One region of the Saccharopolyspora griseoalba genome, then DNA from elsewhere that is predicted to be linked to it. Evidence: riboswitches for the same ligand, from Rfam matches in the RefSeq annotation. Region 1 holds a riboswitch; each other region holds the start of a gene.
The links. Region 1 has a riboswitch for cobalamin ahead of ACFQRI_RS04885 (HoxN/HupN/NixA family nickel/cobalt transporter). Riboswitches for the same ligand answer to the same signal wherever they lie in the genome.

Region 1 (4,091 bases):
CCTGCAAGAGGCGTGAGACCTTGCACACCTCGGCGTTGGCGTCGGGGTCGGTGGAGCCGCGACCCACCAGCACGACGGCGGTTTCGGCCCACTCCTCGCGCGGCACCTGCTCGGCGATGCGCTCGGCGAGCAGGTCCAGCAGGATCGGGTGCGGGCCCAGCGGGCGACCGAAGACGAACGAAGTTCCCGGGTGCCGCCGGACTTCGCGCTCCAGCGCAGCGGGGATGTCGCCCTTGCCGTGCCCGGCGGCGACCAGCACCAGCGGGACGGCGGCCATCCGCCGGTGGCCCTTGCCGGCGAGCTCCGCCCAGGACTCGGTGACCGCGGGCGCGGACAGCTCGATGAAGCCGCCGGCGCTGTCGACACCGGCCGCGCTCATCCGCGCGCCCAGCCGTTCGAGGAAGGAGTGGAACTCGGCCACCCCCTTCTCGTCCACCGTGCCGTGGCCTACGACCAGCAGTGGTTCGGTCACCGATTACCTCCAGGTTCCTCTGCCCAGTAGAGCAGTGCGTTGATCGCGGCGGCGGCGATCGCCGCGCCACCGCGCTCGGTCAGGGTGCTCACGGCCGGCAGGCCGCTGCGGCGCAGCGCCGCCTTGCTGTCCACGGCGCCGACGAAGCCCACCGGGACGCCGACGACCAGCGCGGGGTCGACCTCGCCGGCCTCGGCCAGGCGCAGCAGCTCCATCAGGGCCGTCGGCGCGTTGCCGATGGCCCACACGGCGCCTTCCGGGTGTTGCCGCGCGGCCAGGCGGATGCCCGCCGCCGAGCGGGTCAGCCCGTCGGCTTCGGCCGTGTCGGCCACGCCGGTGAAGTCCAGGCCGACCCGCACCGGTCGCGCGGTCACGCCCGCCGCGAGCATCCGCACGTCGCTGATCAGCGGCGCGTCGGCCAGCAGTGCGTCCCTGCCGCGGTGCAGCGCGGTTTCGTCGGCCACCACCTCGCCGGTCCAGCTCGGGTCGGCGGTGGTGTGCACGACGCGCTCGACGACCGCCCGGGTCAGCGGCGGGAAGTGGGCGAAATCGGCCCTGGACCGCATGATCCGGTAGGACTCGGTTTCGATCGGGTGCACTGCGCGTCTCATCGCTCTTCCGTCTTCCCCGCCGCACGGCGGGTTTTCAGCTTCTTCAGATGGTCTTCGGCTTGCGGCTGGTGAGCCTCCACCACAGCGCCGCTCCGGCCCACACCGCCAGGAACAGCCCCAGGGTGAGGTAGCCCAGCAGCTCGAACTGGTCGCCGATGGCCGCGATGCCGCTCAGGAAGTCGATCCCCGAGTCGGCCAGCAGCCCGCACAGCACCACGAAGGCGACCAGCGCGGCCAGCCCGACCGTCAGCGCGGTCGTGGTCACGTTGACCCACAACCGCCGCAGCGGCTTGGCCAGCGACCAGGTGTAGGCCCGCGACATCAGCATCCCGTCGACGCTGTCCACCGTGCACATCCCGGCGGCGAACAGCAGCGGCAGGCTCAGCACCGCGATCGCCGAGAGCTGGCCGGTCGGCGAGACCATGGCCAGCACGGTGATCTCGGTGGCGGTCTGCATGCCCAGCCCGAACAGCAGCCCGATGCCGAACAGGTGCCAGGAGCGCGCCACGCCCCGCATCCGGCCGCGCAGCAGCCGGGCCAGCAGCCCGCGGCGGCCGAGCACGGCCTCGACCTCGTCCTCGTCGACCTCGCCGCGCCGGGCGCGGCGCAGCAGCCGCCAGGCGTCGCGCAGCACCAGCGCGTTGAGCACGGCCAGCGTGGTCAGCACGGCCACGACCAGCACGTCCACGCCGGTGGCCAGCCGCATCCCGGTCTGCTCGGCCCAGCGCTGGGCGGCGGGCCCGGCGACGAAGGCGACCGCGAAGGCCAGCATCATCACCACGCTGGCGTGGCCGAGCGCGAACCACATGCCGGTCGAGACCGGGCGCCTGCCGCGCTGCATCAGCAGCCGGGTGGCGTCGTCGATGACCGCGACGTGGTCGGCGTCGAATCCGTGCCGCAGGCCCAGCAGGTAAGCGGTGGTGCCCGCGGCGGCCAGTCCGCCAGCGGCGCTGAAGGCGTTGACGTGGAGCAGGTAGGCACCCCACCCGATCAGGTGCAGCGCTCCGATCGCGGCGAGCAGGACCGCCGCCTTGCGGCGCTCCGCTGCGCCCCAGCCGGTCGTCCGGCTCGTTTCGGCATCCCGAGTCATGGGATCTCCGACCTCCTGGGTTCTCCCGCCCGAGGGGCTCGGTGTCCGCGCGCCGCGGGTTCGCGGCGCGGAGCCGGCACGCAGTGTCCTGACTCCCGGGTCGAACGCGCACCCCCGGCCTTCCAGCTGGTCACAGCCGTGGCGCTGGGTGGGGGCCGCTTCCCGGTCACAGTGGCGGGACCGTCCCGGATTCGCACCGGGTTCCTGCACTGTCGGCTCGGTCATCCTTGCCTGATCTACCGTCCGAGGTCAAACCTGGTGAAATCGATCACGGTCCGTGATTCGGTTTCCGCGCGGCCGGCTTGCCGGCGCCTCGAACGGGGTAACCGGGTGGCGAGCCCGCTCCCCGGCGGGGCGGGCCCGCACATTCCGGCACCGGGAGGCGACCATGAACGAGACCCACTCGATCACGCTGAACTTGCAGGTCGTGGAGGCCGGCGCGAAGACCACCGCGGACGTCGGCTTCATGACCCCGAACGGGCAGCCGCTGCACGGGCACGGCACGGCGCGGCGGCACCCCGAGGACCCGGAGGTGCCGCAGATCGGCGACGAGATCGCCATCGCCCGCGCCCTGTTCGAGCTGGCGCACAAGCTGCTCGACAACGCCTCGCAGGACATCGGCGACCGGCTGCACCGGCGGGTGCACATCCCCGCCTGACGCGATCCCCAGGGGGCGCGGTCGCCAGCAACCGCGCCCCCTGGGACCTAGGCCGGGGCGTCGACCCGCTCGCGGATGCGCGCGAAGGCGGCCTCGACGTGCTCGCGCCGGGTCTGCGGCGATCCGACGGCCAGGCGCAGCAGCACGCGGCCGTCGACCTTGGTGTGCGTGAGGTAGAGCTCACCGGAGTCGTTGAGCTCGCCCATCAGCCGCAAGGTGCGCTCGTTGGCCTCCTCGACGCCGAGCTCCGGGAAGCGGGGGCGGAAGCAGACCAGCGCGAACGGAACCGGTTCGAGCAGCTCGAACCGCGGGTCCTCGCGGACCCGACCGGCGAACTCGCGGGCCAGCCGCGCGGTGCCGCGGACGTGCTCGCGCAGTCCCCCGGCGCCGTACCAGCGCACGACCGACCAGAGCTTGAGCGCGCGGAAGCGGCGGCCCAGCGGGATCTGCCAGTCGCGGTAGTCGATGACCTCGCCGGACTCGGTGGCCTCGTTGCGCAGGTACTCCGGCAGCACCGACAGCGCCTCGACCATCGGGGCGCGGTCGGCCAGCCAGAGCACGCTGCAGTCGAAGTTGGTCAGCAGCCACTTGTGCGGGTTGGTGCAGTAGGAGTCGGCGAACTCGGCGACGCCGTCGTTGATCCAGCGGAACTCCGGGCACACCGCGGCGACCCCGGCGTAGGCGGCGTCGACGTGCAGCCAGACGCCGCGTGCGCGGGCCACCTCGCCGATGGCCCGCACCGGGTCGACCGCGGTGGTGGAGGTGGTGCCCGCCGTCGCGCACACCATGGTCGGCACCGCGCCGTCGGCGAGGTCCGCGGCCATCAGCTCGTCGAGGTGGCGCGGGTCCATGGCCAGCGTCGCCGGATCGGTGTCGACGACCCGGACGTTGTCCGCCCCCACCCCGGCCATCCGCGCGGCCCGGGCGACGCTGGAGTGGGTGTGCGCGGAGACGTAGAGGACGTGCCGCCCGGTGATCCCGCGCCGGGCGACGTCGGCCCCGGTGCGCTGCAGCGCGGCCAGGCAGGCCACCAGCGCGGCGCTGGAGGCCGAGTCCTGGATGACGCCGCCGCCCGCGGCGTCGGTGCGGAAGTGCTCGGGCAGTCCCAGCAGCTCGGCCAGCCAGTCCACCACGACGGTCTCCAGCTCGGTGCAGGCCGGGCTGGTCGCCCACAGCATTCCCTGCACGCCGAGCCCGCTGGAGAGCAGGTCGCCGAGGATCGCGGGGCCGCTGGCGTTGGCCGGGAAGTAGGCGAAGAAG
Region 2 (4,091 bases), on a different contig from region 1:
CCGACGCCGCAGATGTTCGCGATGGTCGCGGTCGGCGCGATCGCCATCACGTTGGAGTTGCGCATCCCGCTGGCGCGCACCAGCTCCCGCAGCCCGTCCCAGTCCAGGCGGGTGGACCGGTCGAACTCGTCGTCGCCCCGGTCGCGCGCGAGCAGCTCCAGCGAGTCGATGGGCAGGATCCCCCGGCTCCACAGCGAGCCCTCGAAGGACTCGTAGCGGCCGCGTTCCTCGGCGAGGCGGGCGGAAGCGGCGATCGCGTGGTAGGAGATCTCCTCGGTGCTCCGGTCGGCGAACTCCACCGCCTCGGCCGAGGACATCGCCAGGCCCTGCCGCAGCAGCGCGTCGGAGTGACCCATCAGCCCGAGGCCCACCGGGCGGTGCCGCAGGTTGGAGTTCCGGGCTTCGTCGACGGTGTAGAAGTTGATGTCGATGACGTTGTCGAGCATGCGCACGGCCGTCCGCGTGGTTGCGGCCAGGTGCTCGCGGTCCAGCCCGTCGGCCGTGACGTGCCGGGCGAGGTTGATCGACCCCAGGTTGCAGACCGCGACCTCGTCGGCGCTGGTGTTCAGCGTGATCTCGGTGCACAGGTTCGACGAGTGCACCACCCCGGCGTGCTGCTGCGGGGAGCGCAGGTTGCACGGGTCCTTGAAGGTGATCCAGGGGTGCCCGGTCTCGAAGAGCATGGTCAGCATCCGCCGCCACAGCTCGACGGCCCGAACCCGCTTGTGCACCCGGAGCTCGCCGCGTTCGGCCGCGGCCTCGCAGGCCCGGTAGCGCTCGGCGAAGGCCCGGCCGTAGAGGTCGTGCAGGTCGGGCACCTCGTCCGGGGAGAACAGCGTCCACTGCTCGTCGGCCTCGACGCGGCGCAGGAATTCGTCGGGAACCCAGTTGGCGGTGTTCATGTCGTGCGTGCGCCGCCGGTCGTCACCGGTGTTCTTGCGCAGGTCGAGGAACTCCTCGACGTCGATGTGCCAGGTCTCCAGGTACGCGCACACCGCGCCCTTGCGCTTGCCGCCCTGGTTGACCGCCACCGCCGTGTCGTTGGCGATCTTCAGGAACGGGACCACGCCCTGCGATTCGCCGTTGGTCCCCCGGATGTGCGCACCGATCCCGCGCACCGGTGTCCAGTCGTTGCCCAGCCCGCCGGAGTACTTGGCCAGCAGCGCGTTGGTGCGGTACGAGCTGAAGATGGCCTCCAGGTCGTCCTCGACGGTGGTCAGGAAGCACGAGGAGAGCTGCGGCCGCGTGGTGCCCGCGTTGAACAGCGTCGGGGTCGAGCACATGAAGTCGAACGACGACAGCAGCTGGTAGAACTCGATCGCCCGCGCCTCCCGGTCGTCCTCGCGCAGCGACAGTCCCATGGCGACCCGCAGGAAGAACGCCTGCGGCAGCTCGTAGCGCGCGCCGTCGTGCTTGAGCAGGTAGCGGTCGTGGAGCGTCTGCAGCCCCAGGAAGTCGAACGCCAGGTCGCGGTCGGGCTCGATGGCCGCGCCGAGCCTTTCCAGGTCGAACGTCGCCAGCTCGGGATCCAGCGCGCCCAGCTCGACGCCGCGGTGGACGTAGTCGGCGAAGTAGTCGCGGTAGCGGGCGCGCATCTGCTGCTGATCGGCCTCCTGCGGTGCGCCGGCCAGGAAGCTCAGCGCCTCCCCGCGCAGCGCGTCCAGCAGCAGCCGCGCGGTCACCCTCGAGTAGTTCGGCTCCTGCTCCACCAGGGTGCGCGCGGCGAGCGTGAGCGCCTCGGCCAGCTCGGCGCTGCTGATGCCGTCGTAGACGGTGCGGCGGACCTCGGCCAGCACGGGTTCGGGATGGGCGTCGTCCAGGCCGCGGCAGGCCTGCTCGACCACCGCGGACACGCGATCCCAGTCCAGCGGGACGGGTTCGGCGCCGGGATCTCGGACGGCCAGCGGTGTTGCGGTTTCGGTCACCGGGACTCTCTCCTCGCGAGCTCGGAAGTGCTGCCCGGAACCGGCGGCGAGCACGCGAGGACGACGGCCCCGCAGGCCGCCGCTCGTCCGCGTGGACCCTCCCGCGAGGTCCCGGACCGCGCGCACCCCTCGTGCGCGCACCGGTGGCAGGTCTTCGGACTCACGGGCGGCCGGCCGGGGAGGCCGGACCTACTGGCCGTCGCTTCCCGGGCGCCGAGCGCCCAGTGCCGTTGACGGCGGTCGTTCCCGTACACCGCTGCGGGGCAGTCCCGGATTCGCACCGGGTTCCCTGTTGCCACACCGGGCCCGTTCGGCCCGGTGAACCACCAGCGTCGATCACTCTACATGTGGGGTTTCGATCTGTTGAGAACCCCTATATGGGCGTGTCTCGTTCGCTTCGCGGCCTGTTCGCGCGAGCGGGAGGGGTCAGGTGTCCGCGGCGAGAGCGGCGGCGCGCTCCTCGGCGGCGCGCTCGTGGCCGACGAAGGGCGCCAGGACGCAGTAGAGCAGGTCCGGGAGCAGCTCGGGGAGTCGAGCCGCCTCGCCGCGCCGCACCCGGTTGTAGAGCACCTCGAGCACCGCGCCGATGACGGTCTCGGCCGTGAAGTTCGGTCCTGGCGCGGTGTTCGGCAGGTCCTCGGTCTGCTCGGTGATCAGCTCGGTCAGCCTGCCGATGATCTCGGAGCGGCGCTCCAGCGCAGCGGGTCCCGCGGCGAAGACCTCGACGATCCCCAGCGCCGCGGCGTGCGGGTCGGCGGCGAGCTCGCGCAGGGCGCCGGCCAGCGCCTCGCGCGCGCTGGCCACGAAGTCCGGCTGCGAGGCGTAGGCCTTCTGCGCGGCGGCGACCACCCGTTCGGCCAGGTCGTCGTAGGTGGCCAGGAAGGCCGCTTCCTTGTTGGCGAAGTGCTGGTAGAAGGTCTTGCGCGAAACGCCGGCGCGACCGAGGAAGTCCTCCACCGTCGACTTGGCGTACCCGGACTCGCCGACGGAGGCGGTCACCGCGGCGAGGATGCGCGCGCGCTGGTCGCTGGCCACCTCGTCGGCCGGGATGCCGTGCCTGCCCGGGGGCAGCTTCCGCCGCTCGCGGGAAGCCCTGGCGCTCACCTGCCTGCTACCTCGCTCGTCCTCGAAGGGGCAAGTCCTTTTGCCAAGGCTACCGGCCCGCTACGGTTCCTGAGGTGCGCATTCCGGAAAGCGAGCCCGATCCCGTCGTTTCGCATTCGCCGGACTCCCTGGAGGCCGCGATCGAGGACTGGCACCGGTCCTGCCGGCAGGCGTGCGCGCGGGATCGCGCGTGCGCGGACAGGTTCGCGAGCGTGGTCGATTCGCTCATCACCTGGTTGGCCGAGAACCCTGACGCCGCGCGGGTCTACTTCGGCGATGCCGCCGCGGGCGGGCGGCCCGAGCTGACGCCGCGGATCCTGGCCGCGAAGCAACGGATGACCAGCGGAATCGTCGACCTCATCGCCGGCTGCGGGCGCTCGGAGCACCGCACCAGGGTCGAATTCGTGGTCGGCGCGGTCCGGCAGATCACTCGCGAGGAGCTACGCAGGGAACCGGTCGACCACGCTCGTCTGGCCCACAAGCTCACCCGCCTGGCCCCGTTGCTGGTCGAACCTGCTTGCGCAGCGCACCGATGAGCTCCTGAGCTGGCCGTTGCGGTATAGAAACACGCGTGTTTCTATATGTTTTCCCGGGTGACGCCCCGAAATCGCCGATGAGTCATCCGAAATCCCCTGCGGTGCGGGAAATCTCGAATCGGGGGCGGCGGTGGGGTGCGCTTCGACGACAGGAGGTCAGCATGAACAGCGGTCGATACAGGGTTCTGGGCGCGGCGATGATCGCGGCGATGTCCCTCGCCGGCGCGTCGGTCGCGCAGGCGGCGTCGGTCCAGGCCGTGCAGTGGAACCCGCAGAACACCGTCGAGCCGATCGCGCTCGCGAGCGGCTCGGAGCTGGTGATGCGGTCGAACACCGGTACCGAGGTCAGATGCAGCACCGTCGGGGGCAACGTCCTGGCTCCCACCGGCGGCGACCCGGCCGTCGCGGGCACCGTGGACTCCGCCGGCAACGCCGCGCCGCCCACCTTCACCAACTGCACCAACACGCTGATGCCCTCGGCGAGCACCACCGTGACCGCCTCCGGTCAGTGGCTCGCCACGGCGAC
Region 3 (4,091 bases), on a different contig from region 1:
CGCGCTGGCGCTCCCCGCCGGAGAGGGTCTGCCATCGCTGGTCGGCCTTGTCGGTCAGCCCGGTGCGCCGCATGGCCGCGCGGACAGCTTCCGCGTCCGCGGCGGTGGGGGCCTGCCAGGAGCGGCGGTGCGGGATCCGGCCGAGGCGCACCACGTCCCGCACGGTGAGCGGCACCTGCGTGTCGGAGTGCTGCTCGACCACCGCGATCCGGCGGGCCAGCGCGCGCCGCTCGAACTCGGCCAGGGCGCGCCCGTCCAGCGTGATCACGCCGGAGCTGGGCCGCAGCAGCCCGGCCAGCAGGCGCAGCAGCGTCGACTTGCCCGAGCCGTTGGGTCCGAGCAGGCCGACCGTCTCGCCCTCGCGCGGGCTGATGGTGACCCCGTCGACCACCGGCCGCCCGCCGAGGTCGCGCGACACCCGCTGCGCGGAGAGGCCTTCCTCGCTCATCGGGGCTCCCTGGCGCGGTAGAGGATCAGCACGAACGCGGGAACGCCGAGCAGCGCGGTGACCACCCCGACCGGGACCTCCTGCGGGGCGAGCACCGTGCGGCTCAGCGTGTCGACCCACACCAGGAAAACCGCCCCGGCCAGCGCGGTCAGCGGGAGCAGCCGGGCGTGGCCGGGTCCGACGAGAGCTCGGGTGGCGTGCGGGAGGACCAGGCCGACGAAGCCGATCGCGCCGGCCGAGCTCACCAGCACGGCGGTGAGCAGCGCGGTGATGCACAGCAGCACCAGGCGGGTGCGGGTGACCGGCACGCCGAGGGCCGCGGCGGCGTCCTCGCCGAAGGCGAAGGCGTCCAGCGCGCGGGCGTGCCCCCCGCACACCAGCAGCACCACCACCAGCGTCGCCGCGCACAGCAGCGCCTCCGGCCAGCCCGCGTTGCTCAGCGAGCCCAGCAGCCAGAACAGCACCGCGCGGGTGGTGTTGGCGTCGGCCGAGATGAGCACGATGAACGAGGTCAGCGCCGAGAAGAGCTGCATCGCCGCCACGCCGGAGAGCACCACGCGGTCGGTGGTGCCGCCGAGCACGTGGCTGAGCCACAGCACGCACCCGAACGACACCAGCGCTCCGACGAACGCGCCCGCCGACAGCGAGATCACGCCGCCGCCCACGCCGAGCACCACGACCACCACCGCACCGGTCGAAGCGCCCGAGGACACCCCCAGCACGAACGGATCGGCCAGCGGGTTGCGCAGCAGCGACTGCATGATCGCCCCGCACACCGCCAGCCCCGCGCCGCACACCGCCGCCAGCAGGGTGCGCGGCAGGCGCAGGTTCCACACGATGCCCTCGCGGATCAGCGAGAGGTCCGAGGCGCCGAGCCCGATGCGGTCGGCGACCACCGCCCAGACGTCGCCGAATCGGATGTGCGCGGGGCCGATGGTGATCGCCGCGGAGATCGAGGCGAGCAGCAGCGCGCTGCCGGCGACCACCAGCAGGGGTAGCGCGGGGCGGCTCACCCCGCCATCCCGAACTCGCGCAGCTTGGCGGCCACCTTCTCCACGCCGGCGACCGTGCGGATGGTGGGGTTCATCGCCTGCCCGCTCAGCAGCACGTAGCGCTTCTCGCGGACCGCGGTCATGTTGCGGGTGACCGGGTGCGACTCCAGGAACCCGATCTTGGCCCGGGCGGACTCGGCGGTCTCCCGGTCGCGGGTCAGGTCGCCGAGCACGAGCACGTCCGGATCGCGTTCGGCCAGCACCTCCCAGTTGATCTGCGGCCACTCGGCGCGGGTGTCGGCGAAGGCGTTGCGGGCGCCGACCTCGGCGGTGATGATGCCGGGCGCGCCGCAGCACCCGGCCAGGTAGGGCGATTCGGAGTTGGCGAACCAGTAGGCGATCGAGGCGTCCGAGGCGCGCAGGTCGCCGGTGGCGCGGTCCATCCGGCCCCGCAGCTCGGCGACCAACCGCTCGCCGCGGTCCTCGACGCCGAACATCCGCGCGAGATCGCGCACCTCGGTGAAGATCGACCGCATGGTCAGCGGGGCGTCGCGGCGCCCGTCGCCCGGTCCGCTGTTGTCCTTCGAGCAGTCCGACGGCGACAGGTAGGTCGGCACGCCCAGCTCGGCGAACTGCTCCCGCGTGGCGACGCCACCGGTGCCCAGGGTGGCCTCGAAGGAGGCGGTGACCAGCTCGGGTTCGGCGGCGAGCACCGACTCGTAGGAGGGCGTGTTGTCGGCCAACCGGGGAACCCCCTCGTTGGCCGCCGCGAGGTCGGCGGGCAGCGGGTCGGTCCAGGTCGCGGTGCCGGCGATGCGGTCGGCGAGGCCGAGCGCCAGCAAGATCTCGGTGCTGCCCTGGTCGAGCGAGACCACTCGACGCGGCGGGGCCTGGACCTCGGTGCGCTGCCCGCAGTTGTCCACCGCGCGCGGGAACCCGGGGGCGGACCGCTGCTCCTGCGGGGCGGCGCCGGTCCCGCACCCGGCCAGCAGGACCAGGACGGCGATGCTGTGCAGTGCTGCTGCGAAGCGCAATTGCGTTCCTTTTGCGTCAGGGCTCTGTTCCGCGAAGCCCAGTTGCCAAGACAAACCCGGTCGCACCGGGTGCCAGCAGGTCTTCGGACTCGGGTTCAACCGGGCGGAACGCCTTCCCAGGGCTTCGAGCCCCAGTGGCTTCGAGTTCCGCCGTCACCCACACCGCTGCGCGTCAGTTCCGGATTCGCACCGGATTCCCTGCTCGCGAAATGAGCGAGCTCGTGACTGGCAATTCGAACGTATCACACGATCGAGTGAGAACTCCGAGCTCGAACGGACACCGGCCGCGACCTCCCCGACCGCGCTATCGTCGGCGGCGTCGGCTTGCCGGGGCGAGGATGGCGGACGGTGGAAGCGGCGGGCGTCGCCGCCGGGTGCTGGGGATCACGATCATCGCGGGGGTCGCCGCGCTCGTCGCGGCGTTCGCGCTCCGCGCGCCCGCGCCGGTCGGGCACTGGAAGAGCGCCGCCGGGCACGCGGAGTTCGAAGCGGCCTACGCCGCGGCCATGCGCGAGCTGCCGGCCGCCTCCGAGGTGCGCGACGTGCGCACGGCCTTCGGCTTCGTGCGCGTCTACCGCTCCGCGGGCGCCGGCGGCGAACCGCTGGTGCTGCTGCCCGACCGCGCTTCGGCATCACCGGTGTGGGCCGACAACCTGCCCTCGCTGCTGCGCGTCGGCGACGTCTACGCCGTCGACCTGCTCGGCGAACTCGGCCGCAGCGTGCAGGAGGTCCCGATCACCGACGACGCCGACCAGGCCGCTTGGCTCGACCAGGTGCTGGAGGAGCTCCCGCAGGAGCGGTTCCACGTGATCGGGTTGTCGATCGGCGGGTGGACGGCGGCCAACCTGGCGATCCACCGGCCGCAGCGCGTCGCCACGCCGACCTTGATCGATCCGGTGCACACCTTCGACTCGATCCCGGCCTGGACCGCGTTCCGCGCGATCCCCGCCTCGGTGCCGTGACAGCCGAAGTCCTGGCGGGACTCCTTCAACTCCTACACCGCGGGTGGCGCACCGGTCCGGGACGTCCCGGTCGCGGACATGATCGAGGCCGGGATGCGCAACTACTCGATGGAGCTCCCCCAGCCCACCCGGATCGCCCCGGAAGCGCTGCGCGGGCTGCGGATGCCGGTGCTGGCCCTGATCGCGGGACGCTCGGTCGTGCACGATCCGGAAACCGCCCTGCGCACCGCGAGATCTGCTCTGGTCAACGGCGCGGTCGTCGAGCACCCGGAGGCCTCGCACGCGATCAACGGCGAGCACCCGCGCGAGATCGCCGAGGACATCGGCCGGTTCGCGCGATGAGAAGAGGGCCGGCGCACCCGTCGTGCACCGGCCCTCTCGCGGAATTGCTCAGCCGATCAGCCTGAAGATGTCGAAGGCGCCGGAGAGCTGGCCGATGACGGCGATGGTGGCCGCGAGCGCCCCGAGCGACGCCACCGTCAGCACTGCCATGACGACCAGATACACCAGCGCCCTGATCGGCTTCGGCAGCTTGGCCACCGAATCGAAGTCGGGCAGCGAGAAGTGTGGTTCCTTGCCGATCCCTGGTGCGGACATCCTGACTCCCCCGTCCTTGTCAGTTCTCCCGTGCGGTCATCCGCCTGGGAGACGGAGC
Region 4 (4,091 bases), on a different contig from region 1:
AGGGCGGCCTCGGTCTCCGGGTAGTCGCGGGTCTTGAGACCGCAGTCCGGGTTCACCCACAAGCGCTCGGCCGGCACCGCTGCCAGCGCCGCCCGCAGCAGGTCGGCGACCTCGTCGGCGCCTGGCACGCGCGGCGAGTGGATGTCGTAGACGCCCGGCCCGACACCCCGCGCGTAGCCGACCGCGTTGAGGTCGTCGAGCACCTCCATCCGCGACCGGGCGGCCTCGATGCTGGTGACGTCCGCGTCGAGGGCCACGATCGCGTCGATGACGTCGCCGAACTCGGAGTAGCACAGGTGCGTGTGGATCTGCGTGCCGTCGGAGACGCCCGAGGTCGCCAGCCGGAAGGACGCCACCGCCCACTCCAGGTAGGCGGGCCGGTCGGCCGCGCGCAGCGGCAGCAGCTCGCGCAGCGCCGGCTCGTCGACCTGCACCGCGCGGATGCCCGACGCCTCCAGATCGCGCACTTCGTCGCGGATGGCCAGCGCCACCTGCCGGGCGGTCTCGTCGACCGGCTGATCATCGCGGACGAACGACCAGGACAGCATCGTCACCGGCCCGGTGAGCATGCCCTTGAGCGGCTTGTCGGTCAGCCGCTGGGCGTACCTGGCCCACTCGACGGTCATCGGCTCCGGCCGGTGCACGTCGCCGTGCAGCACCGGCGGCCGCACGCAGCGCGAACCGTAGGACTGCACCCAGCCGTGGTCGGTCGTGGCGAACCCGGCCAGCTGCTCGGCGAAGAACTGGACCATGTCGCTGCGCTCGGGTTCGCCGTGCACCAGCACGTCCAGCCCGAGCTTCTCCTGCAGGCGCACCACGCGCTCGATCTCCTCGCGCATCCGCTGCCGGTACTCGTCCGGCTCGATGCGCCCGGCGCGCAGCGCGGCGCGCGCCTTGCGCACGTCGGTGGTCTGCGGGAATGACCCGATCGTGGTGGTCGGCAGCGGCGGCAGCCGCAACGACCGCTGCTGGGCGGCGGACCGCTGCCGGTAGTCGCCGCGCCGCGCGTGCTCCGGGCGCAACGACGCCACCCGCGCCCGCACCCGCTGGTCCCGGCTCGCACCCGTCCGCGAGGCCACCGCCGACCGCGCGCGATCGAGCTCGGCGCGCACGCCCTCCCGGCCCTCGCGCAGCGCGCGGCCGAGCAGCACGACCTCGCCGACCTTCTGCCGCGCGAACGCCAACCACTCCCGCACCTGGGGATCCAGGTCGGTTTCCGCGTCGACGTCGTAGGGCACGTGCAGCAGCGAGCACGAGGTGCCCACGGCGACCTCCCCGGCCATGCCGAGCAGGGTGGCCGCGGTGGTCAGCGCGCGGTCCAGATCGGTGCGCCACACGTTGCGACCGTCGACCAGCCCCGCGACGAGGGTCTTGTCCCGCATCCCGCGCAACCCGGGCAACCGGTCCAGCGCACCCGGGCCGGCGACGAGGTCCACGGCGATCGCCTCGACCGGCGAGTCGGCCAGCACCGGCAGCGCCTCACCCAGCTCGCCGAAGTAACCCGCGACCAGCAGCTCCGGCCGGTCAGCGCGATCGCCGAGCCGGCGGTAGGCGTTGCGCAGCACCTCCAGCTCCTCGGCCGTGCGGTCGACGGCCAGAGCTGGCTCGTCCAGCTGGACCCATTCGGCCCCGGCCTCGCGCAGCTCGGCGAGCAGCCGCGCGTAGGCGTCGAGCAGCTCGGGCAGCTTGTCCAGCGGCCGGAAGGACTCCGGCGCGCCCTCGGCCGACTTGGCGAGCAGCAGGAAGGTCAACGGCCCGACGAGCACCGGCCGGGTCTCAACTCCGAGCTTGCGGGCTTCCCGGAAGTCGTCGACCGGCGTGCGGTCGGCGAGCTCGAACCGGGTGTCCGGGCCGATCTCGGGAACCAGGTAGTGGTAGTTGGTGTCGAACCACTTCGTCATCTCCAGCGGCGGCGCGCTGGCCGTGCCGCGGGCCATGGCGAAGTAGGTGTCCAGCGCGCTCAGGCCCAGCTCGGCGTGCCGGGGCGGCACGGCGCCGAAGGTGAAGGCCGCGTCGAGCACCTGGTCGTAGAACGAGAAGGTGTTCCCCGGGATCGAGTCGAGCCCGGCCGCGGCGAGATCGCGCCAGGTGCCCGCGCGCAGCCGGCGCGCCACCGACCGCAGCTCGCTCTCGTCGCAGCGACCCGCCCAGTAGTTCTCCAGCGCCCGCTTGAGCTCCCGGTTCGGGCCGATCCGGGGAAATCCGAGCACGGTGGATCCGATGAATGTCAACGCTCTCTCCTCGCGAGCTAGACGTCCACCGAGGCTTCGCGAGGGCGCGGACCAGCGACGACCACGGCCGCTGGAACGTCCGCCAGGTCCTCCCGCGAGACCTCGGACCACGCGCACCGGCGGTGCGCGTACCGGTGGCAGGTCTTCGGACTCGCGGGCGCGCCCGGCCGGAGCCGGGATTCCTACCGGCCGTCGCTTCCCGGACCTGCGTCCAGTGCTGATGACGGCTTTCGTTCCCACTCACCGCTGCGGGGCAGTCCTGGACTCGCACCAGGTTCCCTCTTGCCTCACCGCCCGCAGCGCGTGCGAGCGGTGAACCACCGGCAACGTCAGGCTAACCCGGGAGGACTCGGCCGAACAGCCCCGAGCACCGGCGATCTCGATCACGTGATGTGCGGGTTGGACCCGATGCTGAACGGAGTGCCGAACGGGTCGCGCGCGTTGGCCAGCCGCCCGTACTCCATGTCGAAGGCGTCGTCCGCGCTCCCACCGGCCTCGCGGATGCGGGCGACCGCGGCATCGGCGTCGGTGACGGCGAACAGCACGCCCCACTCCGACTTCTCCGCCGACGGGTCGCCGAGGATTCCACCGATCTCGTGACCGTCCGGGCGCCGCAGGAAGGTGAAGTCGGCACCCTCGAGCTGCGAATCACCGTCCAGGGTGAAGCCGAAGACCTCGGAGTAGAAGTCCCGAGCCGGGCCCGGCTGCGGGGTGACCAGGTCGTTGCGCAGCAGGCTGTTGGGCTCGTTGACGATCTGCGAGCCGATGTGCTGGCCCGCCTGCCAGAGCGAGAAGTGCCCGCCGGTGGGGTCGCGGAGCACGGCCATCTTCCCGTGCTCCATCACCTGCATGGGTTCCTGCAGCAGCTCGGCCCCGGCGGCCTTGGCCCGGTTCGCGGTGGCCTCGCAGTCGTCCACCGCGAAGTAGAGGTTCCACCAGTAGGCGACCGGATCGGCGTCGACGTTCTGCATCAGCGCGGCGACCGGCTTGTCGCGCAGCAAGCACATCGTGTAGTGGCCGGTGTCGGCGTCGCCCCTGGTGAACTCCCAGCCGAACACCGCGCCGTAGAAGCCGGTCGCCCGGTCCAGGTCCGGAATCCCCAGGTCGATCCAGGTCGGCGTGCCCTCGGGTTGTGCCTCGTTCAGCTCCGGCATGACGTTCCCCCTTCGTCGCTTCCAGCAGCGACGGTAGACACACCCACCGACGAGCGCGCGGGGGATCAGTCCTCGAGGCGACTGCGCTCGCGCGCCCTCGCGGCGGCGGCCGAGGTCTTGGGCAGCTCGATGACCCCGGTGTCCGCGGTGTGCTCCGGCCTGCTCGAGCCCGCCTCGGCGGCGGGTTCGGGCTCCACCGGCTGCGGCTCGGGTTCCGGCGCGGCTTCGGCGGGCGCGGGCCGCTGGACCGGCTCGGCGGGCTGGGCGAAGAACGCGGACCCGGCCAGCGCACCGGTCCAGGTGTCGGGCTCGCGGATCTCGTTGACGCCGGTGACGATCATGCCGGGTGCGACGTCCTTGGTGACGGTGGCCCCGGCGCAGACGTAGCTGCCGCGGCCGATGGTGACCCCGCCGACGACCTTCGCGCCCCAACCGACGAACACGCGGTCCTCAAGCACCGGGGCGGCGTCCTGCTCCAGCGGCGCGCCCGGGTCGAGCCTGCGGTGCACCAGGTCGCCGTAGACCTGGCAGCCATCGCCGATCCGGCTGCGCGCGGCGATGGTGGCGGCGCTGATGGCGCAGCCGTCGCCGATCACGGCGTTGGCGCCGACCGAAGCGCGGTGGGTGAGCACCACGCGGTCGCCGACGCTGGCGCCGTCCTCGATCCAGCAGTAGGCGTCCAGCGTGCAGTCGGCGCCCAGCTGCG

Region 2: another riboswitch for cobalamin. It lies ahead of ACFQRI_RS15540 (ribonucleoside-diphosphate reductase subunit alpha); the one in region 1 lies ahead of ACFQRI_RS04885 (HoxN/HupN/NixA family nickel/cobalt transporter).
Region 3: another riboswitch for cobalamin. It lies ahead of ACFQRI_RS11975 (ABC transporter substrate-binding protein); the one in region 1 lies ahead of ACFQRI_RS04885 (HoxN/HupN/NixA family nickel/cobalt transporter).
Region 4: another riboswitch for cobalamin. It lies ahead of metE (5-methyltetrahydropteroyltriglutamate--homocysteine S-methyltransferase); the one in region 1 lies ahead of ACFQRI_RS04885 (HoxN/HupN/NixA family nickel/cobalt transporter).

Annotation. Positions count from the first base shown of each region.
Region 1 covers NZ_JBHTCJ010000002.1:159,246-163,336, forward strand. The annotation lists gene ACFQRI_RS04875 (sirohydrochlorin chelatase) at 1-472, opposite strand, end outside; gene ACFQRI_RS04880 (precorrin-8X methylmutase) at 469-1,071, opposite strand; gene ACFQRI_RS04885 (HoxN/HupN/NixA family nickel/cobalt transporter) at 1,127-2,173, opposite strand; cobalamin riboswitch at 2,255-2,380, opposite strand; gene ACFQRI_RS04890 (DUF1876 domain-containing protein) at 2,562-2,831, shown strand; gene ACFQRI_RS04895 (pyridoxal-dependent decarboxylase) at 2,879-4,091, opposite strand, start outside.
Region 2 covers NZ_JBHTCJ010000007.1:188,575-192,665, forward strand. The annotation lists gene ACFQRI_RS15540 (ribonucleoside-diphosphate reductase subunit alpha) at 1-1,925, opposite strand, end outside; cobalamin riboswitch at 2,054-2,268, opposite strand; gene ACFQRI_RS15545 (TetR/AcrR family transcriptional regulator) at 2,352-3,029, opposite strand; gene ACFQRI_RS15550 (hypothetical protein) at 3,242-3,565, shown strand; gene ACFQRI_RS15555 (hypothetical protein) at 3,727-4,091, shown strand, end outside.
Region 3 covers NZ_JBHTCJ010000005.1:174,325-178,415, forward strand. The annotation lists gene ACFQRI_RS11965 (ABC transporter ATP-binding protein) at 1-448, opposite strand, end outside; gene ACFQRI_RS11970 (FecCD family ABC transporter permease) at 445-1,461, opposite strand; gene ACFQRI_RS11975 (ABC transporter substrate-binding protein) at 1,458-2,474, opposite strand; cobalamin riboswitch at 2,532-2,719, opposite strand; gene ACFQRI_RS11980 (alpha/beta fold hydrolase) at 2,813-3,436, shown strand; gene ACFQRI_RS11985 (alpha/beta fold hydrolase) at 3,515-3,778, shown strand; gene ACFQRI_RS11990 (hypothetical protein) at 3,827-4,033, opposite strand.
Region 4 covers NZ_JBHTCJ010000007.1:182,799-186,889, reverse strand. The annotation lists gene metE (5-methyltetrahydropteroyltriglutamate--homocysteine S-methyltransferase) at 1-2,231, opposite strand, end outside; cobalamin riboswitch at 2,351-2,568, opposite strand; gene ACFQRI_RS15525 (VOC family protein) at 2,615-3,385, opposite strand; gene ACFQRI_RS15520 (DapH/DapD/GlmU-related protein) at 3,451-4,091, opposite strand, start outside.